Regions from separate parts of the Roseomonas sp. CCTCC AB2023176 genome, predicted to be linked through region 3. Evidence: predicted binding sites of a transcription regulator. Region 3 holds the regulator's gene; each other region holds the start of a gene.

Region 1 (4,177 bases), 1.9 Mb from region 3:
GAGGATCGTCGCGCCGTCCTCCCGGGCGAGGGAGGCGACGATGTCGAGGGACGGGCTCTCCCGCAGGTCGTCCACGTCGGGCTTGTAGGTCAGGCCGTAGCAGGCGATCACCGGGGCGCGGAAGCGGCGCGCGAGATCGGCGATGCGCGCCGTGACCCAGTGCGGCTTGCCGTCGTTCACCTCCCGCGCGGTACGGATGAGGCGCGCGGCTTCGGGCGCGCCGTCCACGATGAACCAGGGGTCCACCGCGATGCAGTGGCCGCCGACGCCGGCGCCCGGGCGGAGGATGTTCACGCGCGGGTGCTTGTTGGCGAGCGCGATGGCACCCCAGACGTCGATGTCGAGGGCAGCGCAGATGACCGAGAGTTCGTTCGCGAAGGCGATGTTGACGTCGCGGAAGGCGTTCTCGGCGAGCTTCACGAACTCGGCGGTGCGGCAGTCCGTGAGGAAGGTCTCGCCGGCGACGAAGGATTCGTAGACGGTCAGCGCCCGCCGCGCGCAGGCCTCCGTCACGCCGCCGATGATGCGGTCGTTCGAGACGAGCTCGCGCATCATCTGGCCCGGCAGGATGCGTTCGGGGCAGTGGGCGACGGCGACGTCGGCCTCGGTGCCCTCGGACTTGTAGGTCGGCAGGCGCAGGTCGGGGCGGGTTGCGGCGAGGCGGCGGGCGAGCGCTTCGGTCGTGCCGACCGGCGAGGTGGATTCGAGGATGACGGTGCAGCCGGGGCGCAGGTGCGGCGCGATGCTGTCGGTCGCGGCCTCGACGTAGGTCAGGTCGGGCTTCCGGCCGTCGCGGAAGGGCGTTGGCACGGCAAGGACGAAGGCATCGGCCTCGACGGGGGCGGTGCCGGCGGTCAGGCGGCCCGTGCTGACGGCCGCCGAGAGCAGCATGTCCAGGTCCGGCTCCCGGAAATGGGACTGGCCGGCGTTCAGGCTCTCGACGACGCGAGGGTTTGTGTCGCAGCCCACCACCTCGTGCCCGCGGCTCGCGAGCATCGCGGCGGTGGGGAGGCCGATATAGCCGAGACCGACGACGCAGACCTTCATGCCCGTGCTCCGGCCATCGCGAACCTCTCCTCGAGGCAGTCTGCGATCCGGCGCGCGGCGGTGCCGTCGCCGTAGGGGAAGACCGGGCGCGCGACGCGGGCGTAGAAGGCGGGGTCGTCGAGGAGCGCGTCGGCGGCGCGGGCGAGGACATCGGGGTCGGTGCCGACGAGCCGCACGACGCCGGTCTCCAGCGCCTCCGGCCTCTCCGTCACCTCGCGCAGGACGAGGACGGGCTTGCCGAGGGCCGGGGCTTCCTCCTGGATGCCGCCGGAATCCGTCACGATCACCGCGGCCCGGCGCAGGAGCCAGACCATGTCGAGGTATTCGACGGGGTCGATCAGGTGGACGTTCGGCTGACCGGAGAGGCGTTCCCGAACGATGCCCTGGACCTGCGGGTTGAGGTGCACGGGATAGAGCACGTCCACGTCGCCGCGCGCCGCGATCCGGGCGAGGCCTGTGCAGATGCGTGCGAAGCCCTCGCCGAAGCTTTCCCGGCGGTGGCCGGTGACGAGGACAAGGCGGCGGCCGGGGTGGAGGAAGGCGTAGCGCGCGGCCAGGCCGGCTTCGAGCGCCGCATCGGCGTCGAGGCGCGCGGCCGTGTGCAGCAGCGCGTCGATGCCGGTGTTGCCGGTGACGAGCACCCGCCCGCTGCCGTATTCGCCTGCGAGGTTGGCGGCCGCAGCCTTGGTCGGCGCGAAGCGCAGCGCCGCGAAGGCGTCCACGGCCACGCGGTTGAGTTCCTCCGGCCAGGGGCGGTCGAGGTCGGAGGAGCGCAGGCCGGCCTCGACGTGGCCGACGGGGATGCGGGCGTAGAAGGCGGCGAGGCCGGCCGCGAGCGCCGTCGTCGTGTCTCCGTGCACGAGGACGAGGTCGGGGCGTTCCCGAAGCAGCAGGTCGGTCATGCCGGCCAGCACGCGGCCCGTCAGCGAGGCGAGCGTCTGCGCGGACTGCATCACGTCGAGGTCGTGGTCCGGCGCGCCCATCCCGAAGGTGGCGAGAACGCCGTCGAGCATGCTGCGGTGCTGGCCCGTCGCCACCGCGACGGGATGCAGGCCGGGCCTCGCGCGGAGCTCGCGCAGGACAGGCATCATCTTGATCGCTTCCGGGCGGGTCCCGAACACGACCATGATGCGGGCCGGGGTGCCGTCGGCCCCGTCCGCCTCGGCATTGGCAAGCATTCGGGGGCCCTGGTCTACGCTGCGGCAATGATAACGAAATCGTGATCATTCCGGAAGACGGGTGCCGAGGACGAGTCTGCTCGCGATCGTTGTTCCGTTAATGTTCTTGACTTCACCCGGAGTGGCTGCCCAGATAAGCGTGAACGGAACGCGAACAGGTCAGGAGGGCCGATGCCCGACGGCAGCCTTGGCAATCCCGGATACCGCAATGGCTTCCGCCACGCGGAGACCGGCGACGCCGTCCCCGGCCTGCGCCGCGGCCGGGGTGCGGTGTCCAACCCGCCGAACCGTTTTGTCCGAAGCGCGCGCAACCCGTTCGACGACGGCTGGGGCACGCTGGAGCAGGCCTTCGCCGAACTCCCGCCGCTGGCCACCGAACTGACGCCAGACAAGGCGAAGACGGCGCTGACCTGGAATGACAGCCCGGACGTCGGCTTCGACCGCTCGGTCAACCCGTATCGCGGCTGCGAGCACGGCTGCATCTACTGCTACGCGCGGCCGAGCCACGCCTATATCGGGCTCTCGCCCGGCCTCGACTTCGAGACGCGCCTTCAGTTCAAGCCGGACGTCGCCGCGCTGCTCGAGAAGGACCTTTCGAAAAAGGGCTACGTCGCGCGGCCCATCGCGCTGGGATCGAATACCGATCCCTACCAGCCGGTCGAGCGCACGCTGAGCCTGACGCGGGCGGTGCTGGAGGTGCTGGACCGCCACGACCACCCCGTGACCATCGTCACGAAATCGGCGGGCGTGACGCGGGACCTCGACATCCTCTCGCGCATGGCGGAGCGGAACCTCGTCCAGGTCTGCCTGTCCGTGACGACGTTGGACCCGCGGCTTGCCCGGATGATGGAGCCGCGCGCGGCCGCGCCGTTGCGGCGCCTAGCGGCCATCCAGGAACTGTCGCGTGCCGGCATTCCGACGGGCGTCATGGCTGCGCCGATGATTCCCGGCATCAACGACGCGGAGATGGAGCGCATCCTGGAAGCCGGGCACGCGCACGGCGCCCGTGCCGCCGGCTACGTGCTGCTGCGCCTGCCGCTGGAGATTCGGCGGATGTTCGAGGAATGGCTGGCCACCCACATGCCGGACCGCGCGGCGCGCGTGCTGGCGCTGGTGCGGGAGACGCGGGGGGGCAAGCTGAACGACATGCAGTTCGGCACGCGTTTTACCGGCACGGGCCCTTACGCCGACATGCTGTCCAAGCGCTTCGGCGCGGCCATGCGCCGCCTGGGCCTGGACGACGCGGAGGTGAGCGAACGCGGGAAACTTGACTGCTCCCGGTTCCGTGCGCCGTCGGCGGGGGAGGAGCGGCAGTTGGCGTTGCTCTAGGTGGCCCCGGAGGAAGGCGCTTCCTCCCTCCAAGGCCGCCCGGAGGTGCCGCCTACTGCCCCACCCGCACGAAGCGCAGCGGGAAGTAGTTGTCGGCCATCTGCTGCAGCGTGATGGTGTTGCGCGCCGCCCAGACGACGGTCTGCTGGTGCAGCGGGATGTGGCCGACCTCGTCGGCGTGGATGCGCATCGCCTGGTTGATCATCTCCTGGCGGCGCGCGGGGGTCGTCTCGACCGCGATCGCGTCGGTGAGGCGATCGAACTCCGCGTTGCTCCACCCGCCGGAGTTGAACACGCCGCGCTGCCGCGACGGGTCGCGGGAGGCCATGATGTTGTACAGCGTGTTGTGCGCATCATAGGTCGCGGGCGTCCAGCCCAGCAGGTAGAAGCTGGTGTTGTAGCGGGGCGCCAGGATCTCGGCGAAGTAGCGGGCGCGGGTCTGGGCGTTGAGCTGCACGCGGATGCCGATTCGTGCCAGCATCGGGACGATCGCGGTGCAGATCGCCTCGTCGTTCACGTAGCGGTCGTTCGGGCAGTCCATCGTGACGCCGAAGCCGTTCGGATAGCCGGCCTCTGCCAGCAGGCGCCGCGCCGCCTCGATGTCCGGGCGCGGGATCCGGTCC
Region 2 (4,177 bases), 330 kb from region 3:
CGGTCTGGCCCGTCCTGTCCGGCACCGAACGCCTCTCGACCGTGGCGCAGCTCGACGCGGCGGGGCTGCTCCGCTTCGTCGGCGATCGTGCCTCGGCCCTCCTCGCGGCGACCCTCGCCGCCTTCGCCGGCATCGCCGCGCTCGACCTGCTCTGGGTCCGCTTCCGCCACCTCCGGCAGCTGCGCATGAGCCGGCAGGAGATGAAGGAGGAACTGCGAGACACCGACGGCGATCCGCAGCTCAAGGGCCGTCTCGCCGCGCTCCGTCGTTCCCGCGCGAAGTCCCGGATGATGGCGGCCGTGCCCCGCGCTGCGGTGGTCATCACCAACCCGACCCACTACGCCGTCGCCCTCGCCTACGAGGACGGGGCCGCCGCCGCGCCGCGCATCGTCGCGAAGGGCGCGGACGAAGTCGCCGGCCGCATTCGTGAAGCCGCGCGGGACGCCGGCGTTCCGCTGGTGTCCAACCCGCCTCTCGCGCGCGCCCTGTTCCGCCTGGAACTCGGGACGGAGATCCCGCCTGACCACTACCAGGCCGTGGCCGAGATCATCGCCTTCGTCTGGCGCCGTCGCCCGGCCGGCTCACCCTGACGCCAGCCGTGCGCGCGCCGACCTGGACCGCTATGCTGCGCCGCGTGGATCCGCCGCCCCGCCCCGCCCTCCTCCGCCGCCGCGCGCGGGGGGGGACCGACGATGCCGCGGCGCTGCTGAACGCCCTTCCCGTGGCGGCCGCGCTTCTCGGCGGCGATGGCGCCATCCGGCTCGCGAACGCCGCGCTGCTGGATGCGGTGGCGCCGCATGCCCGGCCCCGTCCCGGCGCTCGCTTCCTCTCCCTCCTCGCCGCGCCGGCACCGGACGTGTTCGAATGCCTGGCCGGCCTCCGCTCGGGGGCCGACGTGCTGCTCGCTCACCCCGCCGCGGCCGCGGCGTTCCGGCTGAGCCTCGCCGGCCTGCCGGCGGGCGACCGCGTCGCCTTCCTCCAGCCGCCCGCGCCAGATCGCGACGAGGAGGCGGAACGGCTCCGTGGTCTCGGCCAGCTCGCCGGCGGCGTCGCGCACGACGTGAACAACCTGCTGGGCATCATCCTCGGCGCGCTCGATGCAGCGCGCCGCGTCGCACCCGGCGCCGCCCCGGCCCTCGCCCCGGCGCAGGATGCCGCAGCGCGCGGGGCGGCCCTTGCCGCCCGGCTCCTCGCGGTGGCCCGGCGCCAGGTGCTGGCGCCGAAGGTGATCGAGCTGGACCCCGCGGTCTCCGGCACGGTCAGCCTCCTGCGCAGCATGCTGGGCCCGGGGATCGCGCTCGACCTGAGCCCCGGCGCGCCCGGACGGCGCATCCGCGTGGACCCGGTCCAGTTCGACCAGGTCCTGCTGAACCTCGCCGTGAACGCACGCGACGCCATGGCCGGCCGCGGCACCGTCACCATCCGCACCGGCCACAAGGTCGCGCTGCGGGAGGAACCGGGCACGCCCGATCCGCTTCCGCCCGGTCGCTGGACCATCCTCACTGTCTCCGACACCGGCCCCGGGATCGCCCCCGCCGACCTCGCGCGGGTCGTCGAGCCCTTCTTCTCCACGAAGGCCGGCGCCGGCGGGACGGGCCTCGGCCTCGCCACCGTGCACGGCATCGTCCGCCAGTCCGGCGGCGTGCTCCAAATCGACCCGACGGGCGGGCCGGGGGCGTGCTTTCGCATCCACCTCCCGCGGCACGAGGGCGAGGAACCGCCCGCACTTGTCGCGACGAACCCCGTACCCGCTTCGCTCCGGATCCTCCTCGTCGAGGACGAACCGCTCCTCCGCCGCCTCTCCGCCGCCTCGCTCGCCGCGGCCGGCCACGACGTCACCGACGCCGCCGACGCGGAGGACGCGCTGGACCTCCTCGCCGGCGGCCTCGTCCCCGACCTTCTCCTGTCCGACGTCACGCTCCCCGGCCTGGACGGCCTCTCGCTCGCCCGTGCCGCGCGGGGCATCTGCCCCGGCCTGCGGGTCATCCTCTCCAGCGGCTATGCCCCCGCGACCCTCGGCGCGGACCTGCCGGCGGAGGGCATCGCCTTTCTCGCGAAGCCCTACCGGACCGCCGAGCTTCTCGCCGCGATTTCAGGTCCGGGCTGAGACGTTTCAGGGCGTTTTCGCTTGCTTCGCAGGCCGTGAACACAATATGAACATTGCCGTTCCGACCCTCGTCGAGCCGTCTGTTTCGGGCCTTGAATCGGGGGTTGCAGACGGCTTCACAGGATCGTGAGGAGCGGGCATGATCGTCCCATTTCCACGACCGCCGGTTGCACCGGCCGCCGCCACCGAACTCGGCAAGAAGGTCCCTGCCCCGATGGAAAAGAACAAGGCTCTCGAAGCCGCCCTCAGCCAGATCGAGAGGTCCTTCGGCAAGGGCTCGATCATGCGCATGGGCGGCAAGCAGATGAACGAGGACGTGGAGGTCATCTCCACCGGCTCCCTCGGCCTCGACCTCGCGCTCGGTATCGGCGGCCTGCCGAAGGGCCGCGTCATCGAGATCTACGGGCCGGAATCGTCGGGCAAGACGACGCTCGCGCTGCAGGCCATCGCCGAGGCCCAGAAGAAGGGAGGCACCTGCGCCTTCATCGACGCGGAGCACGCGCTCGACCCGACATACGCGCGCAAGCTCGGCGTGGACGTGGACAACCTCCTGATCTCCCAGCCCGATGCCGGCGAGCAGGCGCTGGAGATCGCGGACACCCTCGTCCGCTCCGGCGCCATCGACGTGCTGGTGATCGACTCCGTCGCCGCTCTCGTGCCGCGCGCGGAGTTGGAGGGTGAGATGGGCGACAGCCATGTCGGCCTGCACGCCCGTCTGATGTCCCAGGCGCTGCGCAAGCTCACGGGCTCCATCTCCCGCTCGAACACCATGATGATCTTCCTCAACCAGATCCGGTTGAAGATCGGCGTCATGTTCGGCAACCCCGAGACGACGACGGGCGGCAACGCGCTGAAGTTCTACGCCTCGATCCGCCTGGAGATCCGCCGCATCGGCTCGATCAAGGACCGGGAGGAGGTCACGGGCAACCAGACCCGCGTGAAGGTGGTGAAGAACAAGATGGCCCCGCCGTTCCGGCAGGTCGAGTTCGACATCATGTACGGCGAAGGCGTGTCGAAGGTCGGCGAGCTGCTGGACCTCGGCGTGAAGGCCGGCGTGGTCGAGAAATCCGGCGCCTGGTTCTCCTATGACAGCCAGCGCATCGGGCAGGGGCGGGAGAACGTAAAGGGCTTCCTCCGCGACAACCCGGCGATCGCCGACGCCATCGAGGCGAAGATCCGCGCCCAGGCCGGCGTGGTGCAGAACGCCATGATGACCTCGCCCGACGCCGAGGAAGCCGCGGCCGCGGAGTGATCCGCGCCGTCGCGACGTGAGGAAGGGCCGTGCGGGAGCGCGGCCCTTCGTCGTTTCCGGAAGCCGCCGCCGGCCGCCCGCTTGACGGGATCGCCGCCGCGCCGTCCTCATGAGACCGGCCGCACGCAGGCCGCGGGCGTCCCGTAGGGCCGCCGTCCGCGGGACGCACGCGCGGCCTCCATGGTCCGCCCGACAGGGCCCGGGTTCGAATCCCGACAGCGACCTCCGGCGCCAGCCCCGAAAGGGGCAGCCGCTCCCACGCCCTGCGGGCTTCGCGCCCCCGCGCGGGGGCCGCGGCGCCGGAGGGAGCGTCGGACCCGCCAGGCCCGGAGGACGACCGTGACCCGCGACCAGATCCCCGTTTTCGGTATGGGCGTCTTCGGCCCGGGCCTGATTGTCCTCGCCCTCGTGCTCGCCACCGTCGTCGTCGCCGCTGCTGGCCTGGCGTCGGCGCCAGGCCAGCCGCGTCACGGTCTGGCAATGGCAGGCCGGCCTGCTCTTCCGCGACGGCCGCTTCCAGCGCGTCCTGCCGCCGGGGCGGCACGTCTCCGGCATCGGCGGCCTGCATGTCGGCGCGGTCTCGCTCAACCCCCGCACCAGCCTCGTCTCGGGGCAGGAAGCCCTGACCCGAGACGGCTTCCCCGTCCGCCTTTCCGCCAACCTCGCCTGGCACGTGACGGACGCGCCGCGCTTCTACGCGGCGAATGGCGGCTCCGACGCCTACGCCCCGGAACCGCTGCTCGTCGCCGCCCAGACTGCGCTGCGGCGCGTGATCTCCGGCCACGACCTCGACGGCCTCCTCGCCCTCCGCGCGGAGG
Region 3 (4,177 bases):
GCCATCATCGCCGAGGGCCGGGCCGGCAAGGGCGACGTCCTGGGCGTCGCGCGCCTTGCCGGCATCATGGCGGCAAAGCGGACGGCGGACCTGATCCCGCTCTGCCATCCCCTGCCGCTGACGAAGGTGACGCTGGACCTCTCCATCGCCGAACCCGACGCGGTGGAGATCGCCGCGACGGTCCGCACCGCGGGCCGGACGGGCGTCGAGATGGAGGCGCTGACCGCCGTCACCGTGGCCGCGCTGACCGTCTACGACATGTGCAAGGCCGCAGACCGCTTCATGCGGATCGAGGCCGTGCGGATGGTCCGCAAGTCCGGCGGCAAGTCCGGCGACTGGATCGCGCCCGGGGAGGAGCAGCGGGCGTGATCCCGGTTGCCGAGGCGCTGGACCGGATCCTGGGCGCCCTGTCGCCGGTCGGGCCGGAGACGGTCGCCCTGGCCGAGGCTTCCGGCCGGGTCCTCGCAGTCCCCGTGACCGCGCGCCTGACCCAGCCGCCGGCCGATGTCTCGGCGATGGACGGCTACGCGCTGCGGGCGGCTGACGCCGCGGTCGGCGCGGGCCTGCGGGTCATCGGCGAGGCTCCCGCCGGCCATCCTTTCGCCGGGACGATCGGCCCCGGCGAGGCCGTCCGCATCTTCACCGGCGGCTTCGTCCCGGACGGCGCCGACGCCATCCTGCTGCAGGAAGACGCGCGGGCGACGGAGGGGCTTGTCGAGCCGACCGAGGCTCCCCGTGCCGGGCGCCACATCCGTCGGGCCGGGCTCGACTTCCGCGCCGGCCAGGTTTTGCTCTCCGCCGGGCGCCGCCTGACGCCACGAGACATCGGCCTCGCCGCCGCCGCGAACCATCCCTGGCTGGCGGTGCACCGGCGGCCGCGGGTCGCGATCCTCGCGACGGGCGACGAGATCGCCCTGCCCGGCGACCCCATCCCGGACGGCGGGATCGTGTCCTCCAACGCGCATGCCCTGGCGGCCCTCGCGCGCGCCGTAGGCGCCGATCCGGTGGTACTTCCGATCGCGCCCGACGACACCGGCGCCATCGCCGCGGCGGCCGAGGCCTCATCCCGCTGCGACCTCCTCGTCACGACGGGCGGGGCGAGCGTCGGCGACCACGACCTCGTCCAGTCCGCGCTGGGGCCGGGCGGCCTCACGCTCGACTTCTGGAAGATCGCGATGCGGCCGGGCAAGCCGCTGATCTGGGGCCGGCTGCGGGAAACGCCGATGCTCGGCCTGCCGGGCAATCCTGTCTCGGCCCTGGTCTGTTCCATCCTGTTCCTCGTGCCCGCGCTGCGCCGGCTCGGCGGCCTGCCGGCGGGACCGGTCCCGACCCGCGCCGCGATCCTCGGCGCGCCTCTGCCGCCCAATGATCGCCGCCAGGATTACTTGCGCGCGCAAGTCGAATCGGGGCCGGGCGGAGTTCCCGTGGCGACCGCCTTTCCGGTGCAGGACAGTTCCATGCTCTCCACCCTCGCGCGCGCAGACGCCTTGATCCTGCGGGAACCGCTCGCGCCGGCCGCCGAGGCCGGCTCGTCCGTCGAGATCATCGAATTCGCAGCGCTCGGCCTGTGAAAATCACGGAACGGCATTGACCGGCGCGAAAGAACTTTTCTAGAACTTCCGCGAGGGTTGCCCGTTTGTTCAGGCGTGACCCGATTGCCCGAAAGGGCGGAGGAAGGACGCCGAACGATGTTGACCCGCAAGCAGCACGAACTCCTGGTCTTCATCGACAAGCACCTGCGTGACACCGGCTTCTCCCCCTCCTTCGAAGAAATGAAGGAGGCGCTGAGCCTCAAGTCGAAGTCCGGCATCCACCGCCTGATCACGGCGCTGGAAGAGCGGGGCTTCCTCAGGCGCCGCGCCCACCGCGCCCGGGCGCTGGAGGTCATGCGGATGCCGGACACCGCGACGCCCCGGACGGCCGCCGCCCCCGCCGCAGCCCCGTCCTTCGCGCCCAATGTGATCCGCGGCAACTTCGCGACGAATCTTCAGGGGGCCGTCCGCACCGCGAACGATGCTGCCGCCGTCCAGCTCCCCCTCTACGGGCGGATCGCCGCGGGCCTGCCGATCGAGGCGCTGCGGGACAGCGGCGACACGATCCAGGTCCCGACCGCCCTCCTCGGCAACGGGGAACACTACGCCCTCGAGGTCGCGGGTGACTCCATGGAGGGCATTGGCATCCTCGACGGCGATACCGTCATCATTCGCCGGGGCGACACGGCCGACAACGGCGCGGTGGTGGTCGCACTGGTCGATGAATCAGAGGTCACGCTGAAGCGGCTGCGGCGCCGAGGGAACTCCATCGCGCTGGAGGCTGCCAACCCGCGCTACGAGACGCGCATCTTCGGCCCGGACCGGGTGAAGGTCCAGGGCCGCCTCGTCGGGCTTGTACGCCGCTACAACTAAAGCGTGTAAACCTTTGATTCGCCATCAGTTCAGGCTGCCTCCGCCCGCAGCACCACGCGGCCCGTCACCCTGCCGGCGCGCAGTCGCTGCAGGACTGCGTCGGCCTGCGGCATGGGCGCCGTCTCGACCGGCAGCGGCGCGAGGCTGCCCGACTGGGCCAGCGCGATGACGTCCCGCAGGTCCTGCGGCGTACCGACGTAGGAGCCCTGCACCGTCAGCGCCCGCATCGCCATGATCGGCAGTGGCAGGGTCATCTCGCCGCCGAACAGCCCGACCTGGACGAGCCGCGCACCCTTGCCCATCGCGTCGAAGGCCGACCGGGCCGTCGCGCTCCCGTTCACCAGATCCACGATCGCCATGGCCGGGCCGCCGCAGGCCGGGTGATCGCGCCGGCCACGTCGCCCTCGGCCAGCACCATGTCGGTCGCGCCGGCGGCCCTGGCGGCCTCGAGTTTCTCCGCCGAGACGTCCACCGACACGATCCGGCGATGCCCCATCGCCCTCAGCATATGGATCGCGTTCAGCCCCAGCCCGCCGGCCCCGATGAGCACGACCGGCTCCCCCGGGTCGAGGGGGCCGAGCTTCCGGATGGCCGAATAGACGGTGATCCCGGAACAGGCATAGGTCGCCGCGACCTCCGGCGCGACGCCCTCGAAGGGGATGAGGTAGCGGGGGTGCGGCACCACGACGTGGGTCGCGTAGCCGCCCTGCCGGTAGATGCCGATGGACTGGGCGCGGACGGCGCACATGTTGTCCTCGCCCGCCGTGCAGCGGGCGCAGGTGCCGCAGCCCAGCCAGGGATAGACCACGCGGTGGTCGCCCTTCGCGACGCCCGCGGCGTCAGGCCCCCAGGCGAGGACCCTCCCGACGGCCTCGTGCCCCATCGCGAGCGGCAGGACGACCCCACGGTCCTTCAGTGACAGCGTGCCGCGCGAGCCGAGGTCGTAGCCTCCCTCCCAGATATGCAGGTCGGAGTGGCAGACGCCGCAATGTGTCACCTCCAGCAGGACTTCCGTACCGGTCGGGTCCGGCGTCGGCCAGTCCAACTGCTGCAGCGGCTTGCCGGATTCCACCACGGCCCAGGCGCGCATCGTCCCCTCCCTCCTGTGTCCGGGCGGAAGCGCAGCCCGCCGGGCCGCTGGGGTCAAGCCGGCCGAACCCCACGGCGCGCCACGCGTTCATCCCCGCAACACCACGGGGTCACGGCCATGAGCGAATACCTGAACCGCATGAACCACGCCGCCCAACCCGCCGGCGCCTCGCCGCTGGAAGGCCTGCTCGGCGGGTTGATGGGCGGGAACCACGGCGTCGGCGGCCTCGGCAGCCTCGTCGAGCGCCTTCGCGGCGCCGGGCTGAACGATGAGGTCGAATCCTGGGTCGGCACCGGCGAGAACCGCCCGGTGGATCCCAACCGGCTGGAGCAGGCCATCGGCTCCGACCAGGTCCAGCAATTCTCGATGAGCCACGGCATTCCCAAGACCACGCTGCTCGGCATCCTCGCGATGCTCCTGCCCCGGCTGATCGACCGCATGACGCCGGGTGGCCATGTCCCGAGCCGCGACGCCGACGTACCCGGCGGTGGCCTCGGCGGGGTGCTCGGCAGCATCCTCGGCGGCGGCCTGGGCGGGCTCCTTGGGGGCGGCGCCGCCGGAGCAGGTGCCGGACCCATGGGTGGAAGTCAGCCGACGGGCGCCGACCCCATGCCGAGTTCCGGCGGCGGGCTGGGCGGGCTTCTGGGCGGCCTCTTAGGGGGTAGCGCCGGGGGCGCGTCGG

The links. Region 3 encodes LexA, which represses DNA repair genes until DNA is damaged. Its sites were predicted from a motif close to TGTTCTANNTANGTTC; they were not measured.
Region 1: a site for LexA is predicted at 2,316-2,331, ahead of ACE7GA_RS04040 (PA0069 family radical SAM protein). Genes of this name have one in related genera too.
Region 2: a site for LexA is predicted at 2,145-2,160, ahead of recA (recombinase RecA). Genes of this name have one in related genera too.

The regions. Positions count from the first base shown of each region.
Region 1 is NZ_CP170086.1:806,151-810,327, reverse strand. It holds gene wecC (UDP-N-acetyl-D-mannosamine dehydrogenase) at 1-1,047, opposite strand, end outside; gene wecB (non-hydrolyzing UDP-N-acetylglucosamine 2-epimerase) at 1,044-2,225, opposite strand; gene ACE7GA_RS04040 (PA0069 family radical SAM protein) at 2,397-3,554, shown strand; gene ACE7GA_RS04035 (ABC transporter substrate-binding protein) at 3,607-4,177, opposite strand, start outside.
Region 2 is NZ_CP170086.1:4,509,870-4,514,046, reverse strand. It holds gene ACE7GA_RS22610 (flagellar biosynthesis protein FlhB) at 1-590, shown strand, start outside; gene ACE7GA_RS22605 (ATP-binding protein) at 599-2,107, shown strand; gene recA (recombinase RecA) at 2,322-3,359, shown strand; gene ACE7GA_RS22595 (SPFH domain-containing protein) at 3,754-4,177, shown strand, end outside.
Region 3 is NZ_CP170086.1:4,181,678-4,185,854, reverse strand. It holds gene moaC (cyclic pyranopterin monophosphate synthase MoaC) at 1-369, shown strand, start outside; gene glp (gephyrin-like molybdotransferase Glp) at 366-1,571, shown strand; gene lexA (transcriptional repressor LexA) at 1,689-2,405, shown strand; gene ACE7GA_RS20930 (zinc-binding dehydrogenase) at 2,435-2,764, opposite strand; gene ACE7GA_RS20925 (alcohol dehydrogenase catalytic domain-containing protein) at 2,743-3,495, opposite strand; gene ACE7GA_RS20920 (YidB family protein) at 3,613-4,177, shown strand, end outside.